Regions from separate parts of the Enterobacter sp. UPMP2060 genome, predicted to be linked through region 2. Evidence: predicted binding sites of a transcription regulator. Region 2 holds the regulator's gene; the other holds the start of a gene.

Region 1 (7,935 bases), on a different contig from region 2:
ATCGAACTGCCCCTGAGCCGGAAAAATCAATAAAATGAATCTATGTCTGGTGAGTATGTCACACGTCTTTTTCCGCGCCGTAAGTGCGGTGTTTTCCAGCAAAACGCTTCGCCTGAGCCTGCCCTGTTTATTTCTGGCTGGGTGTGTTTCCCATGCGCCACAAAGTGCCATTAGCGGTAAACAGGAAGATAAATGGCCCGATAACCAGCTGGCAGACTTCCTCTCAACCCGCTGTGACGACATCTGGAACCTGTCAGGACATGACGTTGAAAGCAACCCGCTGTTCTGGCTGCGTGGGATAGATTGCGCCCAGCGTCTGGCGCCGGTAGACGCCCGCTCGAAGGCGGCGATGCTGGATGACGACACCTGGCAGGACGCTTTCAAGCGTGGGATTTTACTCGCAGATGCGAAAATCACCCCCGTTGAACGCCGCGTCAATGTGACCCGACTGGACACGTTTGTAGTCAATCTTCCCGTGCAGGTACGCCCGGTATACCAGCTCTGGCGCGATGGGCAGACATTACAGCTTCAGCTGTCTGAAGAGCGCTCCCGCTACAGCAAGCTACAGCAGTCAACCGACAGCGAGCTTGATACGCTGCGTCAACAGCAGCAACATTTACGTACGCAGCTGGATACCACGACGCGTAAGCTGGAGAACCTGACGGATATCGAAAGGCAGCTCTCGTCGCGCAAATATCAGCCGGGGAGCTCATCCGCTGCACCGGACAGCGATACGCCGAAACAAGAGGATGTGAAGCATGACGAGCCGTAAACCTGCCCATCTTTTACTGGTGGATGACGATCCCGGGCTGTTAAAGCTGCTGGGGATGCGTCTGGTGAGCGAAGGCTACAGCGTCGTGACCGCTGAAAGCGGGCTGGAAGGGCTCAAGATCCTCAGTCGCGAGAAAATCGATCTGGTGATAAGCGACCTGCGGATGGACGAAATGGATGGCCTGCAGCTGTTCGCGGAGATCCAGAAGCAGCAGCCGGGTATGCCCGTGATTATCCTGACGGCGCACGGGTCGATCCCGGATGCGGTTGCCGCGACGCAGCAGGGGGTCTTCAGCTTCCTGACCAAGCCGGTGGACAAAGACGCGCTGTATAAGGCTATCGACAGCGCGCTGGAACATGCCGCCCCGGCGGGGGATGAAGCGTGGCGGGAGTCCATCGTCACCCGCAGCCCCATTATGCTGCGTCTGCTTGAACAGGCCCGGATGGTGGCGCAGTCCGACGTCAGCGTGCTCATCAACGGCCAGAGCGGAACCGGAAAAGAGATCCTGGCGCAGGCGATCCATAACGCCAGCCCGCGCAGTAAAAACGCCTTTATCGCTATTAACTGCGGCGCGCTTCCGGAACAGCTGCTCGAATCTGAACTGTTTGGACACGCCCGCGGCGCATTCACCGGCGCGGTGAGCAGCCGGGAAGGACTGTTCCAGGCCGCGGAAGGCGGCACGCTGTTCCTGGACGAGATTGGCGACATGCCCGCACCGCTGCAGGTCAAACTGCTGCGCGTGTTGCAGGAGCGAAAAGTTCGCCCGCTGGGCAGCAACCGCGATATCGATATTAACGTGCGCATTATTTCCGCCACCCACCGCGACTTGCCAAAAGTGATGGCCCGCAACGAGTTTCGCGAAGATCTCTACTACCGTCTGAACGTGGTGAATCTGAAGATCCCGGCGCTGGCGGAGCGCGCGGAAGACATTCCGCTGCTGGCGAACCATCTTTTGCGCCAGGCGGCCGATCGCCATAAACCGTTCGTGCGCGCGTTTTCCACCGACGCGATGAAGCGGCTGATGGCCGCAGGCTGGCCGGGTAACGTGCGCCAGCTGGTGAACGTGATTGAGCAGTGCGTGGCGCTGACCTCCTCACCGGTGATCAGCGATGCGCTGGTGGAGCAGGCGCTGGAAGGGGAAAACACGGCCCTGCCGACGTTTGCGGAAGCGCGGAATCAGTTCGAGCTGAACTATCTGCGCAAGCTATTGCAGATAACCAAAGGCAACGTGACCCACGCGGCGCGCATGGCCGGACGCAACCGCACCGAGTTCTACAAGCTGCTGTCGCGCCACGAGCTGGAAGCAAACGATTTTAAAGAGTAATGCCGTATGGTACTGTGAGCAATCGATTACGAGGCAGCTTACAGGCAAGAGTTTAAGGACCCACCATGAAAAAGATTGATGCGATTATTAAACCTTTCAAACTGGATGACGTGCGTGAAGCGCTGGCGGAAGTCGGCATCACCGGGATGACCGTGACGGAAGTGAAAGGTTTTGGTCGTCAGAAGGGCCACACCGAGCTTTACCGTGGCGCAGAGTACATGGTCGACTTTCTGCCGAAAGTAAAAATTGAAATCGTGGTCAGCGACGATATCGTCGATACCTGCGTGGATACCATTATACGCACCGCGCAGACGGGCAAAATCGGTGACGGTAAAATCTTCGTCTTTGACGTGGCGCGCGTGATCCGTATCCGTACCGGCGAAGAAGACGACGCCGCGATTTAAAAATGCCAACGGTTTTGTAGGCCGGGTAAGGTGCAACCACCCGGCGAAAAAAAGCCCCTCGAACGAGGGGCTTTTTCATTACAGCACCTTATGCGGTCCGAAACATTCGTAGTGAATGTTGTCTTTGTTCACGCCCAGCTCCACCAGCTGCTTCGCGGCATACTGCATAAACGCCACCGGCCCGCAGACGTAGAACTGCATGTCTGGCGCGCTAAACGCCCCTTCCATCTGGCTTAAATTTATCAGGCCTTCGCTGTCAAACCGAGCGGCCGCGCGGTCTTTATCCGTCGGCAGGCGATACCAGGTGTGCGCGGTGAAGCGCGGCAGGGACGCCCCGAGCGTTTTCACTTCATCCGCAAAGGCGTGCACGTCGCCGTTTTCCGCAGCGTGGAACCAGTTGACCTGCGCGCCGTGGTTGGCTTTCGCCAGCGTATCTAGCATCGCCAGCATTGGCGTTTGGCCGACGCCCGCAGAGATCAGCGTAACCGGGGTATTCGCTTCTACGGCCATGAAGAAATCGCCCGCCGGCGCGGCCAGATGGACCACGTCGCCCACGTTAGCTTCGTTGTGTAGCCAGTTGGATACCTGACCGCCGTCCTCACGCTTCACCGCAATGCGGTAGCCTTTGCCGTTTGGCTTGCGGGTAAGAGAATACTGGCGGATCTCCTGATGCGGGAAACCTTCAGGCTTCAGCCACACGCCCAGATACTGGCCCGGCTGGTAATCGGCAACCGGCTGTCCGTCCACCGGCTCAAATTCAAAGCTGGTAATCAGCGCGCTGCGCGGCGTTTTCTCAACGATGCGGAAGGCGCGCGTGCCTTCCCAGCCGCCGTTCTTGCTGGCGTTTTCGCTGTAGATCTGCGCTTCGCGGTTGATAAACACGTTTGCCAGCACGCCGTAGGCTTTACCCCACGCGTCCAGCACCTCCTGGCCCGGGCTGAACATCTCGTCCAGCGTTGCCAGCAGGTGGCTACCCACAATGTTGTACTGCTCGGGCTGGATCTGGAAGCTGGTGTGTTTCTGCGCGATTTTTTCCACCGCGGGCAGCAGTGCCGCCAGGTTTTCAATATTGCTGGCGTAGGCCGCGATGGCGTTGAAAAGCGCTTCGCGCTGATCGCCGTTACGCTGGTTGCTCATGTTGAAAATTTCTTTGAGCTCCGGGTTGTGCGTGAACATGCGATCGTAGAAATGGGCGGTGAGTTTAGGGCCGGTTTCCACCAGCAGGGGGATGGTGGCTTTAACGGTAGCGATGGTTTGAGCGTCGAGCATGGCAGCTTCCTTCCGATGTGACTTTAATGATGTATTTTAAATGCATCTTATAAAAAATACCCCTGCGTTGTAAATGGTTCTTTGCAAGATGAAAAATATGCATCACAAACCTGAAAAGAAATCCGCTGGAAAGGGCGAGAGCTTTATTCCTCAAACCCTTGCGTGGCGCGTAGGAAAACGTTTGCGTAAAATCGTTTGTCAAGACCTGTTATCACAGAACTAATCAGTTATACTGTTGCCCGTCGTCCAACAGGACTGCCTTTTCAGGCCAAAATTTACTTGTTAGCTGAGTCAGGAGATGCGGATGTTAAAGCGTGAAATGAACATTGCCGATTATGATGCCGAACTGTGGCAGGCTATGGAGCAGGAAAAAGTACGTCAGGAAGAGCACATCGAACTGATCGCCTCCGAAAACTACACCAGCCCGCGCGTCATGCAGGCGCAGGGTTCTCAGCTGACTAACAAATATGCTGAAGGTTACCCGGGCAAACGCTACTACGGCGGTTGCGAGTACGTTGATATCGTTGAGCAGCTGGCTATCGACCGTGCGAAAGAACTCTTTGGCGCTGACTACGCGAACGTGCAGCCGCACTCTGGCTCTCAGGCTAACTTCGCGGTCTACACCGCGCTGCTGCAGCCGGGCGATACCGTTCTGGGTATGAACCTGGCGCAGGGCGGCCACCTGACTCACGGCTCCCCGGTTAACTTCTCCGGCAAACTGTACAACATCATCCCTTACGGTATTGATGAGTCCGGTAAAATTGACTACGAAGACATGGCGAAGCAGGCTAAAGAGCACAAACCGAAGATGATCATCGGTGGCTTCTCTGCTTACTCCGGTATCGTTGACTGGGCAAAAATGCGTGAAATCGCGGACAGCATCGGTGCTTACCTGTTCGTTGATATGGCGCACGTTGCGGGCCTGATTGCCGCTGGCGTTTACCCGAACCCGGTTCCACACGCTCACGTTGTGACCACCACCACCCACAAAACCCTGGCGGGTCCACGCGGTGGCCTGATCCTGGCGAAAGGCGGTGACGAAGAGCTGTACAAAAAACTGAACTCCGCTGTATTCCCAAGCGCGCAGGGCGGCCCGCTGATGCACGTTATCGCGGCTAAAGCCGTTGCGCTGAAAGAAGCGATGGAGCCAGAATTCAAGGTTTATCAGCAGCAGGTTGCTAAGAACGCCAAAGCGATGGTGGAAGTGTTCCTGAACCGTGGCTACAAAGTGGTCTCCGGCGGTACTGAAAACCACCTGTTCCTGCTGGATCTGGTTGATAAGAACCTGACCGGTAAAGAAGCTGACGCAGCCCTGGGCCGCGCCAACATCACCGTGAACAAAAACAGCGTGCCAAACGATCCGAAGAGCCCGTTCGTGACCTCCGGTATCCGTATCGGTTCTCCGGCCGTGACTCGTCGCGGCTTCAAAGAAGCGGAAGTGAAAGAGCTGGCTGGCTGGATGTGTGACGTTCTTGACAACATCAATGACGAAGCGGTTATCGAGCGCGTCAAAGGTAAAGTTCTGGATATCTGCGCACGCTTCCCTGTATACGCGTAATTCCTCTGCCTTGCAGAAATAAAAAAGGCCGCGCTTGCGGCCTTTTTTTATGGCTTAACGCCGGTCGAGGGAAATAGCCCCCGGACCAACAATGGCCAGTAAAATAAAGGCGCCAGCAATACTGATGTTCTTATAGAAATTAATCATATTCGGTACGACCGCATCACCAGTCATATCCCAGTAATGGTGACCGATAATCGCCGTGCCCAGCGTATAGAATACAAACAGTACCGCGAGCGGGCGGGTGAAAAAGCCCAGCACGATCAGAATGGCAGCAGGGACTTCCATCACCACCGCAATAATGGCCGCCAGCATGGGCATCGGCGTACCCAGCGAGGTCATATATTGTACGGTGCCGCTAAACCCCGTCAGTTTTGGATAACCAAAGATGATAAACAGCACGACAAGCGCGATGCGGCCAATCAGCAGCAGCAGGTGACGTGACTGACCGAAATCGAAATAACGTAGTGAGTTCATGGCAGAAAAACCTCTGCAAGTGGAGTAATTTAAACGTAATACATATTTTCATTCCCTGCCATAAGCCAGACGACTGCACAAGATGTTAATTTTTCGTTAATTTATAGCAGGCTATCTACTTGCTTAATTTTTATATTCTCGCCAGACTATGGCCTCGATTTCGGGAGGGATTCATGGTCTTGCATTCCACGCGCTGGCTGGCGCTCAGTTATTTCACCTATTTCTTTAGCTACGGTATTTTTCTGCCCTTCTGGAGCGTCTGGCTCAAGGGTATCGGCCTGACTCCTGAGACTATCGGTGTCCTGCTGGGGGCCGGGCTGGTGGCGCGTTTCCTCGGCAGCCTGCTGATTGCCCCGCGCGTCAGCGATCCCTCCTTACTGATCAAGGCCGTGCGCATTCTTGCTTTGCTGACGCTGGTCTTTGTTGCCTGCTTCTGGGTCAGCCACCAGTTTGCCTGGCTGATGGTGGTGATGGTCGGCTTTAACCTGTTCTTCTCACCGCTGGTACCGCTGACGGATGCCCTGGCGAACACCTGGCAAAAGCAGATCACCATGGACTACGGCCGCGTGCGCCTGTGGGGCTCAATTGCCTTTGTGATTGGCTCCGCGCTGGTGGGCAAACTGGTCAGCCTTTACGATTACCGCGCCATTCTCGCCCTGCTGAGTATCGGTATTGCCTCTATGCTGCTGGGTATGCTGCTGCGTCCGTCGGTGATGCCGCAAGGGGAAAGCCGCCATCAGGAGAGCGCAGGCTGGCCCGCCTGGCGGAGCCTGGTGGCACAAAGCTGGCGTTTTCTGGCGTGTGTCTGTCTGCTTCAGGGGGCGCATGCGGCGTACTATGGCTTCAGCGCCATCTACTGGCAGGGGGCGGGATATTCTGCTTCCGCAGTGGGCTATCTGTGGTCGCTGGGGGTAGTGGCCGAAGTCATTATTTTTGCCCTGAGCAAGAAGCTGTTCCGTCGCTTTGGCGCGCGAGACCTTCTGCTGCTTTCCGCCGTGTGCGGCGTGGCGCGCTGGGGGATTATGGGCTGGACGACCGATCTGCCGTGGCTGATAGTGGCGCAAATTCTTCACTGCGGCACCTTTACCGTGTGCCATCTGGCGGCTATGCGCTATATCGCAGCGCGCGAGGGCGGAGACGTTATTCGCCTGCAGGCCGTCTACTCGGCGGTCGCGATGGGGGGCAGTATCGCAATCATGACGGTCTTTGCGGGGTTCCTCTACCAGCATCTGGGGCATGGCGTCTTCTGGGTGATGGCGCTGGTCGCCTTACCCGCCATCGTTGTTCGCCCGAAAGTGGCCGCTCGCGCGCCGCTATGATTCCAGCATGGCGCGAATATGTTCTTGCTGCTGCGCGTTCAATGTTTCAACGGCATGAATCAGCGGCGGCGAGAACAGCGGCAGGACGGTAGGGTAGGGGGTGATAACCAGCGCGGCTTCGCGCGGTGCCCCCTCTTTCTGGAAAGCCTGCAGCGTCAGATAGCGAATGTTAAGCGGCAGCAGCGTCAGCTCGCGAAGCTGCTGTTCAATCAGATCCTCGCTGGCTTTATCGTCTCCCGTCAGCAGGATCACCTGTTTTTCGTGCAGATCGGTCTCCTGCATCAGCCAGGCGCCGAAAATCACCGCGACAAGACTCATCTCTTCATCAGAAAAACGCAGCCCAAACTCCGCTTCCAGCTCAAACAGCGCTTCCTTTGTGGTGCGTAACAGCCGGGGATAGAGACGGTGGATCTCCTCCGGCAGGCTATTGTCGATGCCAATTTCAAACAGCGAGCGGTCCAGCGCCTGAGCAAGATGGATATACAGCTGATCGGTCAGCCCTTGCTCATCGCTGAAGTTCATCCCGGTCTGCGAGCGAAAACGGGCGACCATGCGCACGATGGCTCGGCGCAAGCGCTGATCCTGCTGGTGTTTATCGAGCACCGGATCGGGCGTGCGGAGCATCATAAACAGTAGCGCCAGAAACAGCTGTTCATCCCCGTGCGCTCCCTGCGGCACGCGACGTCTCCAGTGACGCACGATCTCCTGGGCCGTAAAATACTCCCCTCTCGACTGGGTCCAGCTGCGCTGAACGTGAGAAAACTGCGGCGTATTCCCGAGCTGGTGCTGAATAAGACAGTATTGCAGATAGA
Region 2 (7,935 bases):
GAAGGGACGCAGCGCCTGGGCTACAACGATAGGGTAAATCGCCCCGTTCGCAACGGCCATCACGCAGAATGGGATCAAAATTTCGGCCAGACCGGCGCCAGGAATAAAGCCAACGGCCCAGGTCCCGATAACGCTCAGCGCATATAGCACCAGCAGCCACGGCAGCATCTGCTGACCTTCCCACTTTTGCAGCGCCGCGCGACAGCCGTACCCGCCTACCAGGAACGCGATGGTCTGCGGAACATAGCTCAGGCCGATGGCTGCCGGGCTGTAGCCCATATCGTGCAGAATGAACGGCGAGCCGGTGAGCCACGCGAAGAAGCTTGCCGAGCAGGCGGCATAGATCAGGACATTCCCGCGATACGCTTTGGCGCTGAGCAGGGAAGTGAAGGTAATCGGCTTCGCGTCTGCATGCGCTTCTTTTTTATGCGCTGGCTTAAGGGCGAACGCCGGCAGCATCAGGACCAGGGTAATGGCAAACAGCGTGGCGAAAATGGCCTGCCAGTCGAAATGCGCGAGGATCCAGCTGCCCAGCAGGGGAGCGAGGGCAGGTGAGAGGCCCACCAGCGGCATAATGGTGGCGAAGATACGGTTTGTGCGGTTAGCAGGGTAATAGTCGGTGACCAGCGCCTGCCAGGTCACGGCCGCGGCACAGACGCCCACGGCCTGAATAAAACGCAGCACCAGCAGCCAGGTGGCATCGCGAACCCATAACATTCCCAGGCAGCCCACGGCAAAAATGGCCAGGCCCAGCAACAGCACCGGTTTACGACCAAAGCGATCCGAGAGCGGTCCCCAGAGCAGCTGTGCGAAGGCAAAGCCGGCGAGGAATAAACTCAGGCTGGCGCTGATGGCGGCAGCCGGCGTTTGTAAATCTTCCTGCATGGCGGCAAACGCCGGCAGGTACATATCGGTGGCCAAAAAGCCCAGCACGCTTAAGCCGCCGAGCCAGACTAAAAAACCGTTCCTGGGTTGCATTATTTTATTCTCCTGAGGAGGCAGGTATACATTGGCGCTGAGTGTAGGGAGTGCAAAGCTGCTTGTGAAACGCTAATATTTGGCTGGTGCATTCAAAAATTTTGCAGGCAGAAAATGTGGTCAGATTATTCTCTTGAAGTGGTCGATGCTGTTGCGCGTAACGGCAGCTTTAGCGGTGCGGCGCAGGAGCTGCACCGCGTCCCTTCGGCAATCAGCTACACGGTGCGCCAGCTGGAGGAGTGGCTGGCGGTTCCGCTGTTTGAACGGCGGCATCGTGATGTGGAATTAACGCCCGCAGGCGCGTGGTTTTTGAAGGAAGGGCGTTCTGTTATCAAAAAAATGCAGATCACCCGCGAACAGTGTCAGCAGATCGCTAACGGCTGGCGGGGACACCTTTCCATCGCGGTGGATAATATCGTTAAGCCGGAACGCACCCGGCAGATGATCGTCGATTTCTACCGTCATTTTTCTGACGTCGAGCTGCGGGTCTCGCAGGAGGTGTTTAACGGCGTCTGGGATGCGCTGGCGGACGGCAGGGCAGAGATGGCGATTGGGGCCACGCAGGCGATCCCGGTCGGGGGACGTTACGCTTTTCGCGATATGGGGATGCTGAGCTGGAAATGCGTGGTGGCAAGCGATCATCCGCTGGCGGCGATGGAAGGGCCGCTCAGCGATGACACGCTGCGCAACTGGCCGTCGCTGGTGCTGGAGGATACGTCCCGTTCATTGCCCAAGCGTATCACCTGGCTTCTGGACAACCAGCGGCGGGTGGTGGCCCCTGACTGGGAATCGTCGGCGACGTGCCTCAGCGCCGGGCTGTGCGTCGCGATGGTGCCCGTTCATTTCGCGCGTCCGCGCATCGATACCGGAGAGTGGGTTGAGCTGACGCTGGAGAATCCGTTCCCGGATGCGGCCTGCTGCCTCACCTGGCAGCAAAATGACGTCTCGCCTGCGATGGCCTGGCTGCTGGATTATCTGGGAGACAGCGAAACGCTGAACCGGGAATGGTTACGGGAGCCAGCATAGCTGGCCCCGTAAAGCGATTAACGACGGTAGTCGCGGAACGGACCATCCGCAACGGAACGGCGTTCGATAAGACGCGGGTGAACTTCAATAGACTGCGACTCTTCGCGCTTGTTGACGATCCTGTCCATCAGCATATTGAAGGCCGTTTCGCCCAGCGAATCTTTCGGCTGGTGAATGGTGGTCAGCGCCGGGGTGAAGAAACGCGCGTTACGCACGTTGTCATAGCCGATCACGGAAATATCCTGCGGTACGCGCAGGCCCAGCTCGTCGGCAGCGCAGAGCGCGCCCATGGCCATGATGTCGCCCCCGCAGAACACGGCGGTCGGACGGTGCGGCTGGGAGACGATCTGCTGCATCGCGCGGTAGCCCGATTCCGGCTCAAAGTCGCCCTGCACAATCCAGTTTTCCGGCACGTTGATCAACGCTTCTTCCATCGCTTTCATAAAACCGGCCAGACGGCCCGCGCCGGTGTTGCGCTCCAGCGGACCGGGGATCACGCCAATCTCGCGGTGACCGCGTTCGATCAGATAACGACCGGCCATATAGCCGCCTTCAAAGGCGTTATCGATAACGGAATCGGTAAAGTCTGCGCGCGCTTCGCCCCAATCCATCACCACCATCGGAATATGGCGATACTCTTCCAGCATCGACAACACGGATTCCGGGTACTCGGAACACATCACCAGCAGGCCATCAACGCGCTTTTGCGCCATCATCGACAGGTAGGCGCGCTGTTTTTCAATGCTGTTCCACGCGTTGCCCAGAATCAGGGTATAGCCTTTCTGGAAGCAGTTCTTTTCGACCGCTTCAATGATCTCGGCAAAATAGGCCGCTTCACTGCTGGTCGCCAGCAATCCAATGGACTTGGTGTGATTAACCTTGAGGCTACGCGCAACCGCACTTGGCGAATAGTGCAGCTCTTTGATCGCTGCCCAGACGGCGTTGCGCGTCTCTTCCGCCACAAAGCGGGTTTTGTTAATTACATGTGATACGGTTGTAGTGGAAACGTTTGCGCGTTTTGCTACGTCTTTAATTGTTGCCATTAAATGTCACTCCAGACCATATCCTAAGCTCCTGAAAAACTTGAAGGTAAACGTTTGCCTTCTCTCACCCTTATCTCGCAATCTTGAATTGCGGCACGCCGGGAAAACGACACGGGACGTCAGGAGGGGGTCAATGGCCGGTACGCTAATAAATTTAGCGTGGAATTTTGTCCTATCTTGATGAAAAGGGGAAGAGGTAAAGTGGTTATCAGTATAAATCCAGGAAGATTTTTGACGTAATCTGTGCAAAAATGAGCAAGCTCACTTTTCGTGTGGGGATTAAAAGGAGAAAAATTGATGAGTTCCGATCTTAAGTTTTCGCTGTTCACCACCATTGTTGTGCTGGCTCTGATTGTTGCGGCCGGTCTGACGGCTGCGCTGCACTGATTTACGCGGAGGGAGAGCCTTCTCCCTCCCGACTCCCCGGATTGTTACTTCTCTGGCAAAAATCTTTTGCCATTTTGTTAACTTCTCATTTTTTGTGATTGATGTTATGCTTTCTGCTTCTTTGTTCTGTGTCACCACATGACACGGCATCCGGAGTTGACGCATGAAAATCAATTTTCCCCTGCTGGCCCTGGCGATTGGCGCTTTTGGGATTGGCACCACTGAATTCTCCCCAATGGGGTTACTTCCTGTTATTGCCCGGGGCGTAGATGTCTCTATCCCTGCGGCAGGGATGTTAATCAGCGCCTACGCTATCGGCGTGATGGTAGGGGCGCCGCTGATGACCCTTCTTCTTTCGCACCGCGCGCGCCGCAATGCGCTGATTTTCCTGATGGCGATTTTCACCCTGGGCAACGTGCTTTCGGCCATTTCGCCGGACTACACCACATTGATGCTGTCGCGCATTCTGACCAGCCTTAACCACGGCGCGTTCTTTGGGCTGGGGTCGGTCGTGGCTGCCAGCGTGGTGCCAAAACACAAGCAGGCGAGCGCCGTGGCAACCATGTTTATGGGGCTGACGATTGCCAATATCGGCGGGGTGCCTGCGGCAACCTGGCTGGGAGAAGCGATCGGCTGGCGTATGTCTTTCCTGGCGACGGCCGGGCTGGGCGTGGTTGCAATGGTGGCGCTGTTCTTCTCCCTGCCGAAAGGCAATGCCGGAGAACGTCCGGAAGTGCGTAAAGAGCTGGCGGTGCTGATGCGCCCGCAGGTGCTCTCCGCGCTGCTCACCACCGTGCTGGGGGCAGGGGCGATGTTTACCCTCTACACCTATATTTCACCGGTACTGCACGATATCACCCACGCAACGCCTCTCTTCGTTACCGCGATGCTGGTGCTGATTGGCGTGGGCTTCTCGATTGGCAACTATCTCGGCGGGAAATTTGCCGACCGTTCCGTGAGCGGGACGCTGAAGGGCTTCTTAACCCTGCTGATTGTCATCATGGTTGCCATTCCATGGCTGGCGCGTAATGAGTTTGGGGCCGCGGTTGCGATGGTCGTCTGGGGAGCCGCCACTTTCGCCGTGGTGCCGCCGCTGCAGATGCGCGTGATGCGTGTGGCGCACGAGGCGCCGGGACTTTCATCTTCCGTGAATATCGGTGCGTTTAACCTGGGTAATGCCCTGGGCGCCGCTGCCGGTGGGGCCGTGATTTCAGGTGGTCTGGGGTACAGCTTTGTGCCGGTGATGGGGGCGATTATTGCCGCGCTCGGCCTGCTGCTGGTGATGATGTCGGGTCGTAAACAGCCTGAAGCAGCCTGCGCTGCGGAGTAAACCAAAAACGCAGAAGGGCGAACCCTTCTGCGTGTCTCTTACGCGGCGAAGTTCTTCGCGACAAAGTCCCAGTTAACCAGTGCCCAGAAGTGCTCCAGGTAATTCGGACGCGCGTTGCGGTAGTCAATGTAGTAAGCGTGTTCCCACACGTCCACGGTCATCAGCGGCTTCGCGCTGGTGGTCAGCGGGGTACCCGCATTAGAGGTGGACACGATAGCCAGTTTGCCATCCGCCTCTTTAACCAGCCACGTCCAGCCAGAGCCGAAGTTCTTGATGGCTGCATCGGTAAATTTCGCTTTGAAATCCGCGAAGCTGCCAAATGCGGCATTGATAGCGGTAGCCAGTTCACCGACAGGTTCACCGCCGGCATTCGGTGCCAGGCAGTGCCAGTAGAAGGTGTGGTTCCACACCTGAGCGGCGTTGTTAAATACGCCACCCTCTGAGCTGCGGACGATCTCTTCCAGCGTTTTGCCTTCAAAATCGGTGCCTTTGATCAGATTGTTCAGGTTGGTGACGTACGTCTGGTGATGCTTGCCGTAGTGATATTCCAGGGTTTCCGCAGAAATGTGCGGTGCCAGGGCGTCTTTTGCATACGGTAGTGCAGGTAATTCGAACGACATTGCTTCTCTCCTTATTGTATTTTGTGTTGCCAATAACCACACAGACAACATGGACAGGATAGCAAATTGAAAGGGTATGCAAAAGAGGAACTTACCCTGCCACGGATGCGGCAGGGCAGGAGTTAGCGAATGGTTTTTGGCGTCATCACGCGACGCGCGCCGACGTAGTGACGTACCCAGTAGTCTTCACTGAGAGAAGTGATCTGAATATCCTGGCCGCTACGGGGAGACTGGATGAATTTCCCGTTGCCGACATACACGCCGACGTGGTCAGCCGTGCCGCGACCCTGGGTGCGGAAGAACACCAGATCGCCGTTTTCCAGCTCACCGCGGTCAACCGGTGAGGCATCGCGCAGGTGGTACATCTCATTGGCGGTACGAGGAATGCGGAATTTGACCAGATCTTTATAGGCGTAATAGACGAGGCCGCTGCAGTCAAAGCCGGTACGCGGCGAGCTGCCACCCCAGTGATAAGGTTTGCCAATCTGCCCCATCAGTTTGTTCATCGCGGTTTTCTGCGCTTTTTGTACGCGCACTTTATGCACTTCCGCTATTTTCGTGACCTTCGTGCATTTCGCCTTGTGGCCTTTACGCGTGATGCATTTTTCAGTAACGAGGTTAGCGGCGGTTTGCGAAGCTTTACTTTTGGCGGAGTGGGCAGTGCGGGAAGGTTTTGTTTTCGTCTTGCTGGAAGCGGTCTGTTTCGTCTGAGCCGGTGTTTTTTTCTTGTCGTTCTTAGCGGTGGTTTTTTTCTTACGTTCTGTGGCTTTCACAAGATGGTTTTTTTGTACAGCAGAATGCCGCGCCTGCTGAGAGGCGTTTGCCACTGGCGTGAAAGTGAGTGAAGTAAACAGTAAAGCACAGAGCGTGATCGAGATTTTATTTATCCGCGCCACTGGGCAGTCCCCTGATAAATGCAGGTCATCAATAATACCCGCGTGTGATTTACAAAGCCCGTCGATTCTAATCTATAAAAACCCAGAAAGTTAATAGCATTTTTCAATCTACAATCGTGTTTCGTTAGCAAGTGCAAAAAAATTCATCGTTCTGTCGCACATTTGCCCACTCCCTAAGCAAAACCCTGACCGCCGCAGGGGTAAACACCATTTGCAATGCAACTTTTCGTGACTCGGGGTAGAATGTATAAACGTGACAAAAATGTTATTTTCCGATGCCAGTCTGAACCGCTACAATGTCAGACGAATGCCGTAACAGAAGTTAAAGGAAGCAAGACATGAGCACCACTATTGAAAAAATCCAGCGCCAGATCGCTGAAAACCCAATTCTGCTGTATATGAAAGGTTCTCCGAAGCTGCCAAGCTGCGGCTTCTCCGCACAAGCGGTTCAGGCGCTGTCAGCCTGTGGTGAGCGTTTTGCTTACGTTGATATCCTGCAGAACCCGGACATCCGCGCTGAGCTGCCTAAGTACGCTAACTGGCCGACTTTCCCACAGCTGTGGGTAGACGGTGAGCTGGTTGGCGGCTGCGATATCCTGATTGAAATGTATCAGCGCGGCGAACTGCAGCAGCTGATCAAAGAGACGGCGGCGAAGTACAAAACTGAAGAGCCGGACGCAGAGTAATTTTCTGCGCAAATAAAAAAGCGACCTGATAAGGTCGCTTTTTTTTATTCTTCGCTGTCGCCCATCGGCAGCGGCCAGCCGCCAAGACGCTTCCAGCGGTTAACGATCTCACAGAACAGCTCTGCGGTGCGCTCCGTGTCGTATAAAGCGGAGTGCGCCTGCGTGCCGTCGAACGGGATGCCGGCCGTAATACAGGCCTTTGATAACACCGTTTGTCCCAGAGCCAGGCCGCTCAGCGCGGCGGTGTCGAAGGTCACAAAAGGATGGAAGGGGTTGCGTTTGAGCGCGGCGCGCTCCGCGGCGGCCATGGTAAAGCTGTGATCGAAGGTGGCGTTATGGGCCACCATGATGGCGCGGCTGCAGTTACTCTCTTTCATGCCTTTACGCACCATTTTAAAAATGGCGTGCAGCGCATCATATTCACTGACTGCGCCACGCAGCGGGTTGTGCGGGTCGATACCGTTAAATGCCAGCGCTTCCGGCTGTAAGTTTGCCCCTTCGAAAGGTTCAACATGGAAATGCAGCGTGGTGTCCGGTGTAAGCCAGCCCTGTTCATCCATCTTCAGCGTGATGGCGGCAATTTCGAGCAGCGCATCGGTTTTAGCGTTAAATCCGGCTGTTTCTACATCAATGACAACGGGATAAAAACCACGAAAACGGTCGCACAGACCGCTAAATTGAGCGTTATCGGACATCAGGGTCTCTTACAAGGGGAAAAAGCAGAGCGCATTATGGCAAATTTTGCAGGGTGATGCAGTAAAACTACGGGCGCATGTTGCGCCCTGAGGGATCAGTTGCCCAGACCGCGACCCGCGTCTTTGGCTTCAATCAGTTCGATTTTGTAACCGTCGGGATCTTCCACGAACGCAATCACGGTGGTGCCACCTTTTACCGGACCCGCTTCGCGCGTAACGTTACCGCCGTTGCTGCGAATGCGTTCACACGCTTCGGCCGCGTTGTCCACTTCCA

Evidence for each region. The regulator PurR, encoded in region 2, represses purine synthesis genes. The targets are predictions, from matches to a motif close to CANGCAAACGTTTGCNTG.
Region 1: glyA (serine hydroxymethyltransferase) is a predicted target of PurR. The motif match lies at 3,940-3,957, and genes of this name have one in related genera.

Annotation. Positions count from the first base shown of each region.
Region 1 covers NZ_JBSKJQ010000002.1:30,540-38,474, forward strand. The annotation lists gene qseE (two component system sensor histidine kinase QseE/GlrK) at 1-33, shown strand, start outside; gene qseG (two-component system QseEF-associated lipoprotein QseG) at 35-772, shown strand; gene glrR (two-component system response regulator GlrR) at 759-2,096, shown strand; gene glnB (nitrogen regulatory protein P-II) at 2,162-2,500, shown strand; gene hmpA (NO-inducible flavohemoprotein) at 2,579-3,769, opposite strand; gene glyA (serine hydroxymethyltransferase) at 4,074-5,327, shown strand; gene ACWKXN_RS05620 (DoxX family protein) at 5,382-5,804, opposite strand; gene ACWKXN_RS05625 (3-phenylpropionate MFS transporter) at 5,978-7,123, shown strand; gene csiE (stationary phase inducible protein CsiE) at 7,118-7,935, opposite strand, start outside.
Region 2 covers NZ_JBSKJQ010000001.1:752,058-759,992, forward strand. The annotation lists gene punC (purine nucleoside transporter PunC) at 1-978, opposite strand, end outside; gene punR (DNA-binding transcriptional activator PunR) at 1,093-2,004, shown strand; gene purR (HTH-type transcriptional repressor PurR) at 2,022-3,047, opposite strand; gene cydH (cytochrome bd-I oxidase subunit CydH) at 3,345-3,434, shown strand; gene ACWKXN_RS03740 (MFS transporter) at 3,598-4,764, shown strand; gene sodB (superoxide dismutase [Fe]) at 4,803-5,384, opposite strand; gene ACWKXN_RS03750 (C40 family peptidase) at 5,507-6,280, opposite strand; gene grxD (monothiol glutaredoxin 4) at 6,619-6,966, shown strand; gene rnt (ribonuclease T) at 7,011-7,661, opposite strand; gene gloA (lactoylglutathione lyase) at 7,757-7,935, opposite strand, start outside.